DNA from 2 places in the Pelagimonas sp. KU-00592-HH genome. Region 2 is predicted to be linked to the other one. Evidence: riboswitches for the same ligand, from Rfam matches in the RefSeq annotation. Region 2 holds a riboswitch; the other holds the start of a gene.
What was found. Region 2 has a riboswitch for thiamine pyrophosphate ahead of thiB (thiamine ABC transporter substrate binding subunit). Riboswitches for the same ligand answer to the same signal wherever they lie in the genome.
Positions count from the first base shown of each region.

Region 1 (10,366 bases), on a different contig from region 2:
TTGCGCATTATGCGCCGATGTCGCTGATCACGCCGCTCGATTTCGGCCTTGTCGGATTTGGCCTTGCCGCGGCCATCGGGGCCAAGGCCGCCGCGCCGGAACGGCCGGTGGTGGCGATCATGGGTGACGGGGCCGTGGGCTACACGATGATCGAAATCCAGACCGCGATATCGCATGGCCTGCCGATCACCATCGTTGTGCTCGACAACGAAGCTTGGGGCGCTGAGAAAGCGTATCAGCAAGAGTTTTATGGCGGGCGTCTGCTTGGGGCGGAAATCCAATCGCCGCGCTATGACAAGTTCGCAGAACTGTGTGGCGGCAAGGGCATCTGGGTCGAGGGTCCGGGCGGAATGGGGCCTGCGCTTGAGGACGCGATGGCCTCGGGGCAGACCACGGTCATTCAGGCCAAGATCGATCCAGGCGCATTGATGACCCTTCGCAAGGATCTCTTCAAAGCCCCAACCGAGGATTAAAGCACGGCGTGTGGCTGGCGGGCGCGTGCCAGCCAGTCATGTATGTGGCGTTTGCCAAGATCACAGGCTGTTTTCAGGTCTCGTCCAAGGGCGAGGTGGCAGGCGATGGCGGTGGCCAGGGAACACCCTGTGCCGCGCTGTTGGACATCCAGACGCCGCGCGGACATTGCGTGGTGGGTGTCTCCGTCGAACAGGTGGTCGGTTGCCTCGTGACCGCCCGCGTGTCCGCCTTTGACCAGAACGGCCCGCGCGCCAAGGGCTTGCAGGGTGCGCGCCTGTTGCGTGATCTGGGCAAGGTCCGCGACCTCGGGCAGGCCTGTCAGGGCCGCGACTTCGGGCAGGTTGGGTGTGATCAGGGTTGTGATGGACAATAGCGCCTTCGGGAGGCCGCCCTTAAGCAGGGTTCCCCCGGATGTGGACTTAAGTACCGGATCAAGGACGATGGGCAGGCCTTGCTCTGCCAGGGTTGCGGCGACGATTTCGGCAATCGCGGATGAGCCCAGCATACCGATCTTGACGGCGTCTGGCCGCGTGGTTTCGAGGGCGGCGGTGATTTGTGACTGCACGAGGTCGGGCTGCATCAGTTCCGCGTCAACAAGGCCCTTTTGGGTTTGTGCCGTGACGGCGGTGACGACCGGGGCGACCGTGACGCCAAGGGCCGCAGCAACAGACACATCGCGCGTCAGCCCCGCGCCGCCGCTGCTGTCGGTGCCTGCAATCACGAGGAGGCGTGTCATAGGTCGGCCCTTGCCGCCTGAAGGGCGAGGGTGCGATGGCCTCTGGCTTGCAGGTCCAGCGCCGTGCGCCATGCGCGCAATCCCGTGGCGCAACACAGGACAATCCGGCGGTCGGTTGGGGGCAGGTGCTCTGCGATCCTGTCCGGTGCCAGCCGCAGGGCATTGGGTGTGGGGAGATGTGGGGCCTCGGTCTCGCTGCGGAGGTCGACCACGATGTCCTGTTCGGTGATCTGCGCTCTGGACAGGAAAGGCAGGTGGGTGTCGGGTTCCGGCGTGCCGAGAAAGCTAAAGTCGGACAGGCGCAGGGTGGCGAGGTCGAGGGATACTAGTTTGCCAAGCGGGGAGGGGGTGGTGTTCAGAAGGATTTGTAGGGTGATCTGGCCCTGCAACGCGCCGATCACGCCGACCACGGGGCCGAGAACGCCGGCGGTGGCACAGGTTGCGCCGGATGATGGCAGATCGGGGAAGACCGCCCGCAGCGACGGCGCACCACCGCAGAAGGCTCCGACATAGCCGCCTTGTCCCAATGCGCTTGCCGACACCAGCGGTGTCTGTGCCGCAAGACAGGCGTCGGACAGGATGTAGGAGACGGCATAGCTGTCGGCGGCGTCGATCACGAGATCGGCTGTTTGCGCCAGATCCGGGGCGGTGAGCGGTGTTAGCGGGGCGACCAGGGCCTTGATGTGGATGGTGGGGTTGGTGGCCAGAAGGGCATCGCGGGCGGCTTCGGCCTTGGGGCGTCCGATGTCGGACATGCGATAGAGCGGCTGGCGGTGCAGGTTGTGCTCTTCCACGTGATCGGGGTCAATCACCGTGATCTGGCCGACACCAGCGCCCGCAAGGTACTGCAACACAGGACAGCCAAGACCACCGGCCCCCACCACGACCACATGCGCCGCGCCAAGCCGCGCCTGTCCGTCTTCGCCCACGTCGGGCAGGATCATCTGGCGTGCATAGCGGTTCATGCGTTGCACACCCTGATCCATTCCCGCGTACGGGCTTCGGGGTCGTCGGCCTGCTGGATATCGGTCACCACGGCCGCGCTGTCGGCCCCGGCCTCGAACACACCTGGCACCCGATCAGGTGCCAGGCCGCCAATCGCAACAAGCGGCGTGGTGCCTGCCATGCGCTTCCAGCGCGTGACGTTCTCAAGGCCCTGCGGCCCCCATTTCATCTTTTTGAGCAGGGTGGGATAGACTGGCCCCAAGGCCACATAGGCCGGATCAAAAGACAGGGCGCGATCCAGTTCGCTTTCGTCATGTGTGGAAAGGCCGAACCGGACACCGGCGCGGCGCAGGGCGACAAAGTCGGCAGTGTTCATGTCTTCCTGTCCGAGATGGACGAAGCCGCAGTTGAGATCGAGGGCGGCCTGCCAGTAGTCGTTGACCACCAGTTGCGCGCCATGCACGGCACAGAAATCGCGGGCGCGGGCGATCTGTCGGCGCACTTCGGTCTCTGGCAGGTCCTTGATCCGCAGTTGCACCAGTTTCACGCCATGGGGCACCAGCAGTTCCAATGCGCTGACGTGGCTGACGATGAGGTAGAAACGCTCCATTATCCAAGCTCCGCAAGGCCAAGGATCGGGGTCGAGGGCACGGCCATGTCGCGCCGTTCCATTGGATCTGCCGTGTGGCCAAGGCGGCCCGCCTCGATCGCCAGCGCCATTGCGCGAGCCATGGCAACCGGATCACCGGCCCGTGCAACGGCGGTGTTGAGAAGAACCGCGTCCATGCCCAGTTCCATTGCCTGCGCCGCGTCCGAGGGGCGGCCGATGCCGGCATCCACGATCAACGGGGTATAGGGGAAATGCGCCCGCATCGCGCGCAGGGCATCCGGCGTGCGCAGCCCCTGGCCCGAGCCAATCGGCGCCCCCCAGGGCATCAGCACCTCGCAGCCAGCGTCCAGAAGGCGTTCACCAACCACCAGGTCATCTGTGGTGTAGGGAAAGACCGCGAAGCCCTCGTCGACGAGTTCCCGCGCCGCATCGACCAGTGCGAAGACATCAGGCTGGAGGGTGTCGGAATGGCCGATCACCTCGAGTTTGATCCAGTTGGTGCCAAAGATCTCGCGGGCCATATGGGCGGTGGTGATGGCTTCTTGTGCGCTGTGGCATCCGGCGGTGTTGGGCAGCACGCGGGCGCCCGTGTCGCGCAGCATGTCCCAAAACCCCGCCCCTGAGCCTTGGGCGGTTTCGCGGCGCAGCGAGACCGTGACGATCTGGGTGCCGCAGGCGCGGATCGCCTCGGCAAGGATCGCGGGAGAGGGGTACTGCGCGGTGCCTAGCAGAAGGCGCGAGGTGATGTCTGTGCCGTATAACTGCATCGTCATCCCCCCTGCATCGGCGCCAGCACTTCCAGCCGGTCGCCTTCGGCAAGCGGGGTCGTGGGGCGGGCGTCGCGGGCGACAAACTGGCCGTTGATGGCGGTGGCGATGGCGGGGCTGTCAAAGCCCAGCTCGGCCAGAGCCTCGGCGAGGGTCGCGGAGGTAATGTCACGCGGTTCTGCGTTGACGAGAATGTTCATCGGAATGTTCCTGAAAGAAGTGCTGTGCCAGTTGGGTCGCCAGGGCCGGTGCGATGAGAAAGCCGTGGCGGTAGAGGCCGTTCACATGGGTGGTCTCGCCAACATGGGTCAGACGGGGGATGTTGTCGTCAAAGGCGGGGCGCAGGCCGACACCGGTTTCGATCACGCTGGCCTCTGCCAGGGCGGGGTGGAGCGCAAAGGCCGCGCCCAGAAGTTCAAGGAGCGAGCGAACCGTGATGGGGGTCCAGGCCCCGCTTTCGATCATGGTCGCGCCGATCATGTAGACCCCGTCGCCACGCGGCACGAGGTATAGCGGGATACGTGGGTGCAACAACCGCAGGGTTCGCGTGATCTCGACCTCTGGTGCCTCGATCACCGCCATTTCCCCCCGGATGGGGCGCAGGCCGGGCAGGGAGGACGCCATGCCACGACAATCGACATCAACGGTCGGGGGCGCGGGGGTGTCGTAGAGGATCGAGACACCCATTTCCTGAACAGTGCTGGTGAGGTCCAGAAGCGCCCTGCGCGGATCAAGATGCGCCTCGTCTGCAAAGAACAGCCCCGAGGTGAACCGCCCTTGCAGCGCAGGTTCAAGCGTGGCGATTTCCGCGCTGTCCACGGTGCGGTGGGCCTCTGTGCGGCGGGCAAAACGGGTCAGTTCGGCACGGTCGCGGGGCGGCGCAACCACGAGAGTGCCGCGCTTGGTGACAGGGGTGATCTGCTCCCACCACGTGATCGCGCCCTGACCAAGGCGGACGACCTCTGGTTCGGCGGTTTCGCCTTCGCACCACGGGGCCAGCATGCCGCCGGCAAACCAAGAGCTTAGGTTGTCAGAGGGGGCAGCACCTGCCTCGTAGATCGTGACCGCCGCGCCGCGTCTGGCCAGTTCATAGGCACAGGCGAGGCCGGCAACGCCGGCCCCCGCGATGGTGATCATGCCTCGTCCTCCGCAAGCGGCACATAAAGCTCTCCGCCCTCACGGAACTTGGCGGCCATGGCCTCCATGCCTTCCTTCTGGGCTTCGGCGCGGATGTCGTGGCTGATCCGCATCGAGCAGAACTTCGGCCCGCACATCGAACAGAAATGAGCGACCTTATGGGCCTGTTTCGGCAGGGTCTGGTCATGGAATTCACGCGCGGTGTCGGGATCGAGAGAGAGGTTGAACTGGTCCTCCCAGCGGAATTCGAAACGGGCGCGCGACAGCGCATCATCGCGGCGCTGGGCACCCGGCAGACCCTTGGCCAGATCGGCGGCATGGGCGGCGATCTTGTAGGTGATCACGCCGGTTTTCACGTCGTCACGATCCGGCAGGCCAAGGTGTTCCTTGGGCGTCACGTAACACAGCATGGCACAGCCGAACCAACCGATCATCGCCGCGCCGATACCGGAGGTGATGTGGTCATAGCCCGGCGCGATATCGGTGGTCAGCGGCCCAAGCGTGTAGAACGGGGCTTCGTGGCAGCACTCGAGCTGCTTGTCCATGTTCTCCTTGATCTTGTGCATGGCCACGTGGCCCGGCCCCTCGATCATCACCTGGCAGTCCTTGGCCCATGCGATCTTGGTCAACTCGCCAAGGGTTTCCAGCTCGGCGAACTGGGCCGCGTCGTTGGCATCGGCAATCGAACCGGGCCGCAGGCCGTCACCAAGCGAAAAGCTCACGTCGTACTTGCGGCAGATGTCGCAGATTTCCTCGAAATGCTCGTAGAGAAAGCTTTCCTTGTGGTGATGCAGGCACCACTTGGCCATGATCGACCCGCCGCGCGAGACGATGCCGGTGACGCGGGTGGCGGTCATCGGCACCATGTGCAGGCGCACGCCCGCGTGGATGGTGAAATAGTCGACACCCTGTTCGGCCTGTTCGATTAGCGTGTCGCGGAACACTTCCCAGGTCAGGTCTTCGGCGATGCCGTTCACCTTTTCCAGCGCCTGATAGAGCGGCACGGTGCCGATGGGCACGGGGCTGTTGCGGATGATCCATTCGCGGGTGTTGTGGATGTTGCGCCCCGTCGACAGGTCCATCACGGTATCGGCGCCCCAGCGGATCGCCCAAACCATCTTGTCGACCTCTTCCTCCATGCTTGAGGTGACGGCAGAGGTGCCCATGTTGGCATTGATCTTCACAAGGAAGTTGCGGCCGATGATCATCGGCTCGGATTCGGGGTGGTTGATGTTGGCGGGAATGATCGCGCGGCCCGCGGCGATTTCGCTGCGCACGAATTCGGGCGTGACATAGTCGGGGATGTTCGCGCCCCAGTCGTTTCCGTCGCGGTGGCAGGGGGCGGTTTCGCGCAGCTGGTTCTCGCGGATCGCCACGAATTCCATTTCCGGCGTGATGATACCGGCGCGGGCATAGGCGAGCTGGGTCACGGCGGCGCCATCCTTGCCGCGCAGGGGCGGGCGGATGGAGGGGAATTCAGGGGTCAGGCGGTCGCCTTCGACAAATCCGTTGTCTTCCGGTTTGACGGCGCGGCCGGTGTAGGCCTCGACGTCGGCGCGGGCGTCGATCCATGCGCGGCGCAGTGGTTCGAGACCCTGCCGGATGTCGGTGAGGATGTCGGGATCGGTGTAGGGTCCCGAGCTATCATAGACGGGCAGAGGCGGCTCGCCCGCGGTGGGATGCACGGAAATCTCGCGCATTGGCACGCGAATGTCGGCGTGGATGTCGCCCGGCACGTAAATCTTGCGCGACGCGGGCAGTTCACCCGTGGTGATCTTGGGGTTGGGGACGTTCATTTTGGCGCTCCTCAAGTGGTCTACTCAAAAAGACACCAATTGAGGAAAGGCTGGGAAACAGAGGGTGTACGGCCCCCTTGTTCGGTCAACGCCGCCCTTGGGTGTACAGATCCCGCGGGTGAGCGCACCTAGCTTCCTACGCCAGCATCAACTGGGTCAGGTTCAAAGGGTCGCGTCACCTAGATCGGATCGCTCCGACCAACTTCAGCCTCTCAGTCCCATAGGCGGGACTCCCCTGCGTGCCTCAAGTCATAGGAGATGAATTTGGCTTCGGCAAGGGGGGGGTGCGGGGGCTTGCGAGGGGTTTGAATGGGGTGTGAATGAGCCGTTCCGTGTTGGATGAACGGTTGCGAAGTGAGTTTGGGAGCTATTGAAGTAGTAATAATTTCAGTATGTTAATCCGGTTTTGAAGGCATTTTCCTTTTGGGTGACGTTGGTGAGTTCTGAGCATTCTAACCGTCGGAAATCCGTGTGCCCGATGCGTGCTCGCGCCTAGGCCAGTTTCGCTGAACACCTAGCGCCAGTCGAGAAAATCACTGCGCTCACCCCCGTCAAGAATCACAATTTCAGGTGCGTGTCAGAAAAGTGTGGACAGGAATGTCCAGAATCGCGGATACAATTGGACAGAGTTGTCCAGTTTCGGGCGCGACGCGTTGCGAGACCCATCGGATCAGGGAGAGAGATCATGAAGTCGCATTATCGTGCAGTTGTCATTGGCGGTGGCGTCGTCGGCGCGTCCGTTCTGTATCACTTGGCCAAGTTCGGCTGGACCGATGTCTGCCTGATCGAACGTTCGGTCCTTACCGCAGGTTCGAGCTGGCACGCGGCGGGCGGCTTTCACGCGCTGAACGCCGATCCCAACATTGCCTCGCTTCAGGCCTATACCATCGATCTCTTGTCCGAGATCGAAAAGGAAAGCGGCCAGTCCGTGGGGATGCACATGACTGGCGGTATGACGCTGGCAGGCACGCCGGACCGTTGGGAATGGCTGCAGTCGGCCTATCGCACCTTCCAGTCGATCGGCATCGACGACTGTCGCCTGATCACGCCGCAGGAAGCCAAGGAGCTCTGCCCGATCATGTCGACCGACGGCATCATCGGCGGTATGTGGGCCGACCGGGAAGGCTATGTCGACACCACCGGCACCGTACATGCCTATGCCGGCGCGGCCAAGAAACGCGGGGCGGAAGTGATTGAGCACAACCGCGTTCTGGAACTGCATCAGGTCGAGGGTGGCTGGAAAGTTGTGACCGAGAAGGGCACGATCCACGCCGAGAACGTGGTGAACGCGGCAGGCCTTTGGGCCAAGCAGGTTGGGCGCATGGCGGGTATCGAACTTCCGGTATCGCCGCTCAACCACCACTATCTGATTTCCGACACCATCCCCGAGTTGGAACAGCTTGATTTCGAAGTGCCGATGACCGTCGACCTCGAAGGGTTCACCTATATGCGGCAGGATCAGAAAGGCATCCTTCTTGGCATCTACGAGATCGACCACGAACACTGGATGGTGGATGGCGCGCCGTGGGAATATGGGTTCGAGCTGCAACAGGAAGATCCGGACCGCATCGAGAAAGAGCTGATCCTTGGGTTTGAACGCTATCCGGCCTTGCAGGAGGTCGGGGTGAAGACCTGGGTCAACGGTGCCTTTACCTTTGCACCGGATGGCAACCCGCTGGTTGGTCCGGTGCGCGGCAAGCCGGGGTATTGGTGCGCCTGTGGCGTGATGGCGGGCTTCCTTCAGGGCGGCGGGGTTGGCAAATCGCTGGCCGAATGGATGATCCACGGCGAACCCGAGGCGGATGTCTTTGGCATGGATGTCGCGCGTTTCGGTGACTATGCCCAGAACAAACGCTTCATCAAGGAAACCACCGGCCAGTTCTACACCCGCCGTTTCGTGATGACCTATCCGAACGAGCAATTGCCCGCGGGCCGCCCGTTGAAGAAGGCCCCCGCCTATGACGGCATGACCGCCGCTGGCTGCCGCTGGGGTGTTGGCTATGGGCTGGAGCAGCCGCTCTACTTCGCACCCACCGAGGATTTTGTCGAAACCCCGACCCTCAAACGCTCCAACGCCTTCGATATCGTCGCTGGCGAGTGCAAGGCTGTGCGCGAGGCGGTGGGCCTGCTCGACATTTCCGGCTTTTCCCGCTTCGAAGTGTCGGGCGAGGGCGCCGAAGCCTGGCTCGATAACATCATGGCCTCCGCACTCCCGGCGCCAGGTCGTGCTAAACTTGCCCCGATGCTGGGCCACGATGGCCGCATGAAGGGCGATCTGACTGTCTTCAACTGGGGCGATGGCACATGGTGGATCATGGGCAGCTACTACCTGCGGGAATGGCACATGCGCTGGTTCCATGACCATATGGGAGAGGGCGTTGCTGTACGTGATCTGTCGGATGCGACCGTGGGCTTTAGTCTGTCCGGCCCCAACAGCCTCAAGGTGCTGGAGACGCTCACCGAAAGCCCCATCGGCGACCTCAAGTTCATGGGTTGCGGCACCTTCGATATCGGCATGTTGCGCTGCAAGGTGGGCCGTCTCTCGGTTGCGGGCGAACTCGGTTATGAAATCCATTGCTCGGCGGCAGAACACATCACCTTGCGCGAAACCCTTCTGGAGGCAGGGGCCGCGTTCGGGATGAAAGAAGTTGGCTTCAATGCCCTTCTGAGCCTGCGTCTTGAGAAGAGCTTTGGCATCTGGAGCGCGGAATTCACCCAAGGCTATACCGCTGGCCAGACCGGCATGGATCGCTGGATCGACTGGACCAAGGGCGACTTCATTGGCCACGCAGCAGCTCTGAAGGAGCGCGAGTCCAACGGCCCGAACCAGCGTGTGGTTACCTTGGAGGTGGATGCCGTGGATGCGGACGCCAGCGGGTACGAGCCTGTCTGGAAAGACGGTAAGCGTGTGGGTTTTGTCACCTCCGGCGGCTATGGTCACACGGTTGGCAAATCGCTGGCCATGGCCATGATCGACAGCGACGTGGCGGGCGAAGGATCGGAACTGAGCGTGCATATCGTGGGCGCGGAACGGCCCGCGCGGGTGATTGCGCCGTCACCCTATGATCCGCAAGGCAAGGCGATGCGAGGATAAGTCATGAGCATGGAAAACTCTGGTTCAACACGCGGGCGTCGACGGCGGGGGCGTGGGGGCGCGGATGTGGCACCCGAGGTCAAGCGCGAGGTAAACTATCGCCAATTGCGCAATCCCTTTCCCCCGATGAACGTGTTCTCGGAAGACGAGATCGCGAACATGCACGAAACCGCGCTTCGGATGCTGGAAGAGCTTGGCATGAAGGTGCTGCACGCGGAGGCGCGCAAGATCTATGCCGCCGGGGGCGCGCGGGTCGATGAAGACAGTGAAATGGTGTTCATCGGGCGCGACATGATCGAGGCGGCGCTGGCCTCTGCGCCGCGCTCGATCCAGTGCCGTGCCGGCGCGCGAGAGCGTGACATTACCCTTGAGCTGGGCAGTCTGGTGTTCCAGGCGGGCGCAGGGGCCCCCAATGCAACCGATCTTGAACGGGGCAGGCGGCCGGGCAGTGAGCGGGACTATATCGAGTACCTGCAACTGACCCATCATTTGGACGTGTTCCAGATGATTTCGCCGCAAGTCGAACCCCAGGACGTCCCTGTCCATCTGCGCCACTATTTCACCACCCAGGCGCAGATGACCTATACGGACAAGTTCCCCTTCATCTTTTCGCGTGGCACGCCGCAGGTGATGGACAGTTTCGAGATGATCCGCGATTTCCGTGGGCTGAGCGACGACGTCTTCATGGCCAACCCGCACTGTTACACGATCATCAACACCAACAGCCCCCGTACGCTGGACATTCCGATGGCGCAGGGGCTGATTGACTTTGCCCGCAACGGTCAGGTGTCGATCATCACGCCGTTC
Region 1 covers NZ_BAABWM010000001.1:787,443-797,808, reverse strand. Annotated here, with positions in the region: gene ABWV42_RS03975 (thiamine pyrophosphate-binding protein) at 1-473, shown strand, start outside; gene thiD (bifunctional hydroxymethylpyrimidine kinase/phosphomethylpyrimidine kinase) at 470-1,210, opposite strand; gene ABWV42_RS03965 (ThiF family adenylyltransferase) at 1,207-2,175, opposite strand; gene ABWV42_RS03960 (thiamine phosphate synthase) at 2,172-2,765, opposite strand; gene ABWV42_RS03955 (thiazole synthase) at 2,765-3,532, opposite strand; gene thiS (sulfur carrier protein ThiS) at 3,535-3,732, opposite strand; gene ABWV42_RS03945 (FAD-dependent oxidoreductase) at 3,701-4,669, opposite strand; gene thiC (phosphomethylpyrimidine synthase ThiC) at 4,666-6,465, opposite strand; TPP riboswitch at 6,582-6,712, opposite strand; gene ABWV42_RS03935 (GcvT family protein) at 7,151-9,559, shown strand; gene ABWV42_RS03930 (trimethylamine methyltransferase family protein) at 9,563-10,366, shown strand, end outside.
Region 1: another riboswitch for thiamine pyrophosphate. It lies ahead of thiC (phosphomethylpyrimidine synthase ThiC); the one in region 2 lies ahead of thiB (thiamine ABC transporter substrate binding subunit).

Region 2 (10,366 bases):
GGGTTTTCAGGCCGGTACGCAATTCGCCACGTACCAAAAGCCAGCCTACGATAACCGGCAGGGCAAAGAATGACCGGAAGAATACCGCCTCGCCCGGTGGTACATGTGGGGCCGTTGCCTTGATGCAGCTTGCCATGATCGCAAACAGCAGGACTGAAATCACTTTGAGGGCAATGCCGCGAAACGGGGTCATGGAAATCTCGTGGGGTTCGTGCGCGCAGCTATCGTGGCCCTCTTGCGGCAGATTGGCAAGGAGTTGGGGCTTGATCTTGGGGCAGGTGCAAGTGAGAAAAGGCGAAGCCAATTTCTCAAGGGTTTCACAATGTATGACGCCAACTATCTGATTTCCCGCCTGCATGCCGCATCAGTGGGCCAGGAAACCCGCAATTTCGCTCGTATTCCGCAGCGTGCGAGCATGACATTTGGCGAATTGTTTGCCGGTGCGGAACGCATGGCAGGTGCGCTTGTCGACCTTGGTCTGGAACCCGGAGACCGTGTGGCCGTTCAGGTGGAAAAAACCATCGAAGCCATCCAGCTCTACCTTGGGACGGTCATGGCGGGCGGGGTCTTCCTGCCCTTGAACACCGCCTACACCACCGCCGAAGTGTCCTATTTCCTTGGCGATGCAACCCCGCGTGTCGTGGTCTGTGACCCGGCCAGGGCCGAGGCGATTGCAACGGTTGCGGGCGCGGCCAAGGTGATGACGCTCGATGCCAAGGGGCGCGGGACGATGGAAGAGGCCGTTGTGGGACGCGGCGGCTTCACCCCTGTTGCGCGCGGGGCCGATGACCTTGCCGCCATCCTTTACACTTCCGGCACCACGGGCCGTTCGAAAGGCGCGATGCTGTCGCACAAGAACCTTGCCAGCAACTCGGAAATGCTGCGCGACTACTGGCAGTTCACCAAGTCTGACACCCTGATCCACGCCCTGCCGATCTTTCACACCCATGGCCTCTTCGTGGCCACCAACGTCGCACTTCTGGCAGGCGCTTCTGTCGAGTTCCTCGCCCGCTTTGATGCGGACCAGATTATCGAGGCCATGCCGCGCGCCACGGCGATGATGGGGGTTCCCACCTTCTATACCCGCCTGCTGGATGACCCGCGCCTGACCAAGGACCGCGCCGCCAACATGCGGCTGTTCATTTCCGGCTCTGCGCCGCTCTTGGTGGATACGCATGAGAAATGGGAGGACCGGACAGGCCACCGTATCCTCGAACGCTATGGCATGACCGAAACCAACATGAGCACGTCGAACCCTTATGACGGAGAGCGTCGGGCCGGCACCGTAGGCTTCCCCCTTCCGGGCGTAGAGGCCCGGATTCGCAATGAGGGCGAAGTGGTGCCTGCGGGCGAGATCGGGGTGCTGGAAGTGCGCGGTGACAACGTCTTTCAGGGCTACTGGCAGATGCCCGAGAAGACGGCGGAAGAGCTTTTGCCGGATGGCTGGTTCATCACTGGCGACTTGGCCAAGGTGGACGAAGACGGCTATGTCACCATCGTCGGCCGCTCCAAGGATCTGGTGATCACTGGCGGGTTCAACGTCTACCCCAAAGAAGTCGAAGCCCTGATTGACGACATGCCTGGTGTCAAGGAAAGCGCGGTGATCGGTGTGCCGCATCCGGATTTCGGAGAAGCCGTCGTTGCCGTTGTCGTTCCCGAAGGCGAGGGCACCTCAACCGAGGCGATTGCTGCGGGACTGGTGGAGCAACTGGCTAAGTTTAAACAGCCAAAAACCGTGATCCTGCTCGACGAACTTCCACGTAACACGATGGGCAAGGTTCAGAAAAAAGCCCTGCGCGAGGAATACGCCGGTCTGTTTGCCTGATCATGGCAGGCGGGCAATACCCGCCTAGACCATCCAGAAAAGGAAGGCCGATAGGGTCACAAAGGCGGCAGAGGTTGCCACCAGCATGGCGATAGAGGCCAGACCCTCCAACCCGTGTTCCTGCGCCAGAACCGAGTAGATGCCGAACATCGGCATTGCGGCGGATAGGACAACGGCAACCGCCATGTCCGCCGGGAGGGTCACGCCAACTGCCGCGAGCGCCACAAGCGCGAGGGCGACCATCGCGGGATGCAAAAGCAGCTTGCCCGCCGAGATTTGCAGGGCCAGGGCGCGGTTCCCCTTGGTCGGTAAGCCCACCAATGAGCCGCCGATCACCACCAGTGACAGGGCCGACGCCGAGGCCGCCAGCATCTTGAACAACCGCGTCGCCGAGTCGGGCAGAGCCACGCCGCTTAGCGAGACAAGGATGCCAAGGGCCAGCCCGATCACCATTGGCCGTTTGGCAACACCCCAGAGGATCATCAGGATCTGCCGCGTGACCGAGGTGTGTCCCTTGCCCCGTGACAGGTCCATCAGGATCAGACAGATCGGGATCAGGATGACGTTTTCAACAAGGAAGTTGAGCGCGAGGATCACCCCGGCGATGTCCGGAAACACCAGCAACATGACCGGAAATCCGATGAAGCCCGAGTTCGGACAGGCGCTGCCCATCACCGCGACTGCGCGTCGAGTCGCGTCAGGGGCTGTCATCGAGAACCAGAGATAGGCCAGCAAGATCGTCGCCAGGCCCCCCAACAGGAACACCGCCATGTAACCGGGATGCAGCACATCCCCAAGATCACGCGAGGCCACCGCGTTGAACAGCAGAGCCGGTAGCGCAATGTTCAGGACGTATTTGCCAAGTGTCCGCATGTCCCCGGCGCTGAACCAGCCCATCCGCACCACGACATAGCCAAGGGCAATCGCGGCGTAGATCGGAAAGGTAATGGCGAGGATTGCGCCCAAGGGGTCAGCCGATCTTACCGCGGTTTTCGCCGACTTGGCCGCGATGCAACAGCATATGATCGAGGATCACGCAGGCCATCATGGCTTCGCCCACCGGAACGGCGCGAATACCAACACAGGGATCGTGGCGGCCCTTGGTGACAACTTCGATCGGGCTGCCGTCCTTGCGGATCGACTTGCGCGGGGTCAGGATCGACGAGGTCGGCTTGACCGCGAAACGCACCACGATGTCTTGGCCGGTTGAAATACCACCCAAAATGCCGCCGGCGTGGTTCGAGGAATACTCTGGGCCGTTCTCGCCCATATAGATTTCGTCGGCATTGTCGGTGCCCATCAGGCGGGCCGCGTTCATGCCTTCGCCAATTTCAACGCCCTTCACGGCGTTGATCGACATCATCGCAGCGGCAAGATCGGTATCCAGCTTGCCATAGACCGGCGCACCGATGCCCGCAGGCACATTGCGTGCCACGACTTCGACAATACCGCCAACCGAGTTGTGCTCTTTGCGGATTTTCTGAAGGTAGTCTTCCCATTCCTGCGCGATTTCCGCGCCTTGCGGAATCCAGAACGGGTTCTGGTCGATGGCGTCCCAGTCGAACTTGCTGCGGTCGATTTCCAGCTCGCCCATCGCGGTCATGTAGCCCTTGATCTCGACATTGGGGGCCAGCGCCTTGATGGCTTCGCGTGCGATGCCACCTGCCGCTACACGGGCCGCGGTTTCACGCGCAGAGGACCGCCCGCCACCGCGATAGTCGCGGATGCCGTATTTTTGCCAGTAGGTGATGTCGGCATGGCCGGGCCGGAAGGTTTCCGAGATATCGCCATAGTCCTTCGAGCGCTGATCGGTGTTTTCGATCATCAACTGAATCGACGTGCCCGTAGACTGCCCTTCGAACACACCCGACAGGATTTTCACCGCATCCGGCTCGTTGCGCTGGGTGGTGTTCTTGTTCTGGCCGGGGCGACGCTTGTCGAGCCACTGTTGCAGCATCTCCGGTTCGATCGGCACACCGGGAGGGCAGCCATCCACGGTAGCACCAAGGGCGGGTCCGTGGCTTTCACCCCAGGTGGTGACGCGGAAGAGATGGCCAAAGCTGTTCATCGACATGGGGCGGGCTCCTTTGTTCCAAGGCGGAATAGCGGTCTGGAGGTCTTTGCTCAAGGGGCTTTGCCCATTCGCCGCAGTCAACCTTGCTGGACTCATGGAATCCGCTTGTCACCGGCCGCTGGCGTCACTAGGGTCGCGCCTACCTCGGGGTGCCCGAATTGGGCTGAGATGCAAATCGTTGCGAACCCGTAGAACCTGAACCGGTTAAGACCGGCGGAGGGAAGGCTGACTCTCTTCCAAATAAGCTCCGTCCGTCGCATTTTGGAGGATGCCATGAAGTATCTTGCGTTTGCCACGGGAATGATGGCCGCCACTGCCGCGGTGGCCGAGACACCCGTTCTCACTGTTTACACCTACGACAGCTTTGTCTCGGATTGGGGCCCCGGCCCGGCGGTCGAAGCTGCCTTCGAAGAAATCTGCGGTTGCGATCTCAAGCTGGTCGGCGCTGGCGATGGCGCGGCGCTTCTGGCGCGGATCAAGCTGGAAGGCGCGCGTTCGGATGCCGACGTCGTGCTTGGCCTCGACACCGGCCTGACGGGCGCAGCTGCCGCAACCGGCCTTTTTTCACCGCATGGCCAGACCGTTACCACCGACGTGCCGAACCCCTTTGGCGAACTCGGCAGCTGGGACGACGCCAACTTCCTGCCCTATGACTGGGGCTATTTCGCCTTTGTCTACGACACCACCAAGCTGGAAAATGCACCGACTTCCTTCGAAGAGCTGGCCGCATCCGACGTCAAGATCGTGATCCAGGATCCCCGTTCCTCGACTCCGGGCCTCGGCCTCCTGCTCTGGGTGAAAGAGCAGTACGGTGATGGTGCCGCCGCGATGTGGGAAGGCCTTGCCGACAACGTCGTGACCGTGACCAAGGGCTGGTCCGAAGCCTACGGCCTGTTCCTTGAAGGCGAAGCCGACATGGTGCTGAGCTACACAACCTCGCCCGCCTACCACATCATTGCCGAAGAAGATCAGAGCAAGGCCGCCGCTGCCTTCCCCTCGCACTACATGCAGATCGAGGTGGCTGGCAAACTGGCGGGTAGCGATCAGCCGGAACTGGCGGATCAATTCCTGAGCTTCATGGTCTCGGATGGGTTCCAGTCGATCATCCCGACCACCAACTGGATGTACCCCGCCTTTACCCCGGCTGCGGGTGTACCAGACGCCTTTGCCGCGCCGATCGCGCCGGAACAGGCACGCCTGATTGCCACCGACAAGGTACAGGCCATCCGTGACGAGGCGCTGGCCGAATGGCTGGGCGCGCTGTCGCAGTAAGGCGCTGGCCCGGGATTGGCGCTGCGGCCCTGGTCGCGGCGCTTGTTCTGGGCACATTGCTGGCCGTCGCCCTGCGCGCAGAAGCGGGGCGCGGCCTTGGGCCGTCTGATTGGGCGGCCATTCGATTTACCATTGTTCAATCCGTACTGTCCGCCGCCATAAGCGTGGCGCTTGCCATCCCCGTCGCCCGTGCCCTGTCGCGACGGCGGTTTTTCGGACGCCGTGTTCTCATCACGCTGTTGGGCGCCCCTTTCATTCTGCCCGTGATTGTCGCGGTTCTGGGTCTGCTGGCGGTTTTCGGGCGCAGTGGCATCCTGAACGAAGCGCTCCGCTGGCTGGGCCTTCCCGAAGTACAGGTTTACGGATTGCACGGTGTTGTTCTGGCGCATGTCTTCTTCAACCTGCCATTGGCCACGCGCCTGATCTTGCAGGGATGGCAGCAAGTGCCCGCCGAACGCTTTCGCCTTGCCGCGCAACTGGGCTTTGGTCCGCGCGAGATGTGGCGCGTGATCGAAGCCCCCATGCTGTCGCGTGTCGTGCCTCCGGCTGCCGCCGTGATCTTCGCCATTTGCCTGTCGAGCTTCGCCGTGGCCCTGACATTGGGCGGCGGCCCCAAGGCCACCACGGTTGAACTCGCTATCTATCAGGCCTTCCGCTTCGATTTTGATCTCGGGCGCGCCGCGCTCCTGTCCTGTGTGCAACTGGTTCTGGTTGGCATTGCCGCGCTTGTTGCCCTGAAACTCTCCGGCAGCGAGGGTTTCGGCGCGGGGCTGGATCGTGCCGTGCGCAGGTGGGATAGCGCCGGTTTGGGCCGGATTAGTCTCGATTCCGCCGTCATTGCCCTTGCCGCCCTCTTCCTCTTGCTCCCGATGTCCCTTGTTGTGATCGACGGGCTTCTCGGCATCACCAAGATGCCCGCGCAGGTGTGGAAGGCGGCCGGTGTTTCGGTGCTTGTGTCACTTGGATCAACCGCGCTCATGCTGGCCCTTGCCCTGCCCATCGCAATCGCCGCCGCCGGCAAGAGCAGCTGGCTGGAGGCCGTTGGCCTTTTGGGCATCGCCTCTTCTCCGCTCGTGATCGGGACGGGGCTGTTCATCGTCATCTACCCGATTGCCGATCCCTTTGATTTCGCCTTCCCGGTCACGGCGCTTGTCAATGCGATCATGGCGCTGCCCTTTGCCCTGCGCATTCTGATCGGGTCAACCCGCGACGTGGTACAGGGTTATGGCCGTCTAAGCCTCTCTCTGGGCCTCACAGGGCGGCAATGGCTGCGTATCATCTACTTGCCACGGATGCGCGCGCCGCTGGGGTTCGCATGTGGCCTAACTGCAGCGCTGTCCATGGGAGACCTCGGGGTCATTGCCCTGTTTGCCGATCCGGAAACGGCGACTTTGCCCTTGCAGATGTATCGCCTGATGGGCAGCTATCGGATGGAGGCGGCATCCGGCGCGGCGCTTTTGCTGCTGGTGCTGAGTTTTGGCCTGTTCTGGCTGTTTGATCGCGGAGGGCGTGGCCATGCTGACTCTTGAAAATACCCTGATCCGGCAGGGCGGCTTCTCGCTTACCGCCGATTTCTCGATCCAGCCCGGCATGCGCGTTGCGGTGATCGGCCCATCTGGTGCGGGCAAATCCACCCTGCTGAACCTCCTCGCCGGTTTCCTGGATCCCGAAACAGGGCGCGTTCTCAATCAGGGTCAGGATATGACACATGCGGCTCCGGGACAGCGCCCTTTGGCAATGCTGTTTCAGGACAACAACCTGTTTCCGCATTTGACCGTGGCCCAGAATGTCGGCCTTGGTATTCGCCCCGATCTGCGCCTTGATGCGACACAGGCCAGCCGCGTTGAGGCCGCGCTGAAACGGGTGGGGCTCGAAGGATACGGCCCCCGCAAACCGGCAGCGCTTTCTGGGGGCCAACAAAGCCGCGTCGCCCTTGCTCGTGTTCTCGTGCAGGACAAACCCTGGGTCCTGCTGGACGAGCCCTTCGCGGCGCTCGGCCCCGCACTCAAGGTGGAAATGCTGGATCTGGTGGCCGAGGTTCTCGACGAAACCGGTGCAGGGCTCTTGATGGTGAGCCACGATCCGCAAGACGCACGGCGCATCGCGCCCCACACCGTGCTTGTGGCCGATGGCGTGGCCCATGCCCCCACCGCCACCGCAGACCTGCTCGACAATCCGCCGCCTGCGTTGCGGGCATATCTCGGCTAGGCTTCACGCGGATCTCTCGTTAGACAGGCGCCATGACAGCCAACGCTACATTCGAAATCTTCCTTCAGGCCGCACCGGGCCTCGAACTCATCGTCAAAGACGAAGCCGCCGCTCTGGGGTTCAAGAAACCCAAGGCCATGCCCGGCGGCGTGCGGTTTCGGGGCAACTGGCGCGATGTCTGGCGTGCTAACCTCGAAATGCGCTGTGCCGGTCGGGTGATGGTGCGCATTGGCGGGTTTCAGGCCATGCACCTGTCGCAGCTTGAAAAGCAGACTGCGGAACTTCCATGGCTACGTTTCCTGCGCCGCGATGTGCCAGTGAAGGTCGAGGTGACCTGCCGCAAGTCCAAGATCTACCATGCCGGTGCCGCCTCGGAACGGATCGAGCGCGCACTTTCGAGTGCCGTTGGTATCCCCGTTGCGATTGATGCGCCTTTGCAGATCAAGGTGCGGATCGAAGACAACCAGTGCAGTTTCTCGCTCGACACCTCAGGCGAACCGCTGCACAAGCGCGGCAACAAGGGGGCGGTCGGCAAGGCACCGATGCGTGAGACGCTCGCGGCCAGTTTCCTGCGCCAATGCGGCTATGACGGCACCGAACCTGTGCTTGATCCAATGTGTGGATCAGGCACCTTCGTGATCGAGGCGGCAGAGATTGCACGCGGTCTGAAACCGGGCCGTTCCCGCGCCTTTGCCTTTGAGAAACTTGCAACCTTCGATGCGGGTATTTGGTCAGGCCTGCACTCAAAATCAGAGTCTAATTCACCAGAATTGCGGTTCTTTGGCTCTGACCGAAACAAAGGTGCCGTCACCGCGGCCGAACACAATGCCAAACGCGCGGGCGTCGAAGACCTCACCGAATTTGCACATTGCGGCGTCAGTGAAATCCAGCGCCCTTCCGGCCCGCCCGGCCTTGTCATCGTCAACCCGCCCTACGGCACGCGGATCGGCGAGAAAAAGCAGCTGTTCGCGCTGCACGGGGCGCTGGGCAAGACGATGCTCGACCGTTTTCGGGGCTGGCGTGTCGGGATCATCACCACCGATGGCAGCCTCGCCAAGGCAACCGGCCTGCCATTTCTCGAACCCGGCCCGCCCGTTGCGCACGGCGGGTTGCGGGTGAAACTCTACCGGACTGATCCGCTCTAACCGATTGTGGATTTCTGGGTGGTCGGGGTGATGCCGAATTTCGACCGATAGACGCGGCTGAAGTGACCGGGGCTTTCGAACCCGCAGGCCAGCGCGATTTCCGTGACCGACTGATCCGTCTGCACCAGAAGATTGCGCGCCTTCTGAAGCCGCAGATCGACATAGTACTTCTTGGGCGAACAGTTCAGATAGCGGCCAAAAAGCCGTTCAAGTTGCCGGGTCGAGATGCCGATTTCCTCGGCAATCAGCGCCGGTGACTGGGGCGCCTCGATGTTCTCGTTCATCATCTGGATCGCCTTGACGAGATGCGGATTGCGCATCCCGTGGCGAGATTGAAGCGAGACCCGCTGTTCCGCGCTACTTTCGCGCACGGCGTTATAGACCATCTGATCCGCCACGGCGACGGCAAGCTCATTGCCGTGCTGCTCGGCGATCAGGTGGATCATCAGGTCGGCCGTCGCCGTCCCCCCCGAGGCGGTCACGATGGACTCATCCGCAACAAAGACGCTGCTCACGAGGCTCACTTCGGGAAAGTCCTCCATGAAACCGTCGTGGAAATCCCAGTGTATCGCAGCGCGTTTGCCATCAAGCAGCCCGGCTTTGGCCATGATAAAGGCCGCCGAACACAATGCGCCAAGCTTGGCTTTGCTGACCCGCGCCTTGCGGATCAGATTCAGCAGCGGTTGCGAGACGTGATTCTGAACGTTGATACCGGACAGGATGAACAGGCGGTCACACTCGGGCACCGAGTCATAACCGTGATGCACCACCGTCACGATGTCGTTGGAACAGGTCGCCGTCTCGCCGTTTTCCGAGATCAGAGACCACTTATAAAGCTCTTCGCCACTGACAAGGTTGGCAATGCGCAGCGGTTCAATCGCGCAGGAAAACGCGATGTGAGTGAATTCTGGCACAAGCACAAAGGCAAAGTGTTCCGGCTTTTTCATGAGTAAACCCTAGCGTGAGTCGTGAATCCGCACCACGGCGTCGCATCGGTGTAATCGAAATTTTCTGTGTATACAAATTGTATTTTATGTTAGGTCAGCAAAATCGCAGACCGGGAGACACTGATGAAAACCGACTCGAAATCGCGGAAAATGGCTCTCTACGAGGCGCTCAAGATGGGTATCCTGACCATGCAGATGCGTCCGGGTGAAGACCTTGATGAAACCGCGCTCAGCGAAGAGTTTTCCCTTTCGCGCACCCCCCTGCGCGAGGTGTTTCGCCAGCTTGCGGGGGAAGGCTATATCAACCTTCGCGAGAATCGCGGCGCGCGCATATCCGAGATGTCTCACACCACCCTGCGCGATTTCTTTCTGACCGCACCGATGATCTATGCTGCCGTTCTGCGCCTCGCGGCCAAGAACGCGCGCGCCGATCAGATCGTCAGGCTGAAAGAGGCGCAGGCAGAGTTTCGCGCCGCGTTGAAATCCGGCACCGGTGCAGATCGCGCCCTTGCCAACAACCGGTTTCACGAGATCACCGGCGAGATGGCCGACAACGTCTATCTGACGCCCAGCTTTCACCGCCTGCTGATCGATCACGCCCGCATTGGCATGACCTTCTATCGCCCAACCGACAATCGCATGGCCGAGAACCTGTCGGACGCCGCCGAACAGCACGACCAGATCATCGCCGCCATCGAAGCCGGTGATGAGGCTGCCGCCGGCAAGCTGGCTGATGATCACTGGGCGCTGTCGCGCGACCAGATCGAAATTTTCGTAATGCCTGCCGGGCTTGATCTGCCGCTTGGTGATCTGCCCCGCAAGACCCCCGCTTAACTCCGAACAGAGGATGCACATGACTCCGATTTTCAAATTCGAAGGGATCTACACGCCGGTC
Region 2 covers NZ_BAABWM010000004.1:395,284-405,649, forward strand. Annotated here, with positions in the region: gene ABWV42_RS17190 (DMT family transporter) at 1-193, opposite strand, end outside; gene ABWV42_RS17195 (malonate--CoA ligase) at 323-1,825, shown strand; gene ABWV42_RS17200 (AEC family transporter) at 1,850-2,791, opposite strand; gene aroC (chorismate synthase) at 2,796-3,899, opposite strand; TPP riboswitch at 4,035-4,138, shown strand; gene thiB (thiamine ABC transporter substrate binding subunit) at 4,173-5,171, shown strand; gene ABWV42_RS17215 (thiamine/thiamine pyrophosphate ABC transporter permease ThiP) at 5,147-6,700, shown strand; gene ABWV42_RS17220 (thiamine ABC transporter ATP-binding protein) at 6,687-7,379, shown strand; gene ABWV42_RS17225 (THUMP domain-containing class I SAM-dependent RNA methyltransferase) at 7,412-8,524, shown strand; gene ABWV42_RS17230 (GlxA family transcriptional regulator) at 8,521-9,471, opposite strand; gene ABWV42_RS17235 (GntR family transcriptional regulator) at 9,595-10,305, shown strand; gene ABWV42_RS17240 (dihydrodipicolinate synthase family protein) at 10,325-10,366, shown strand, end outside.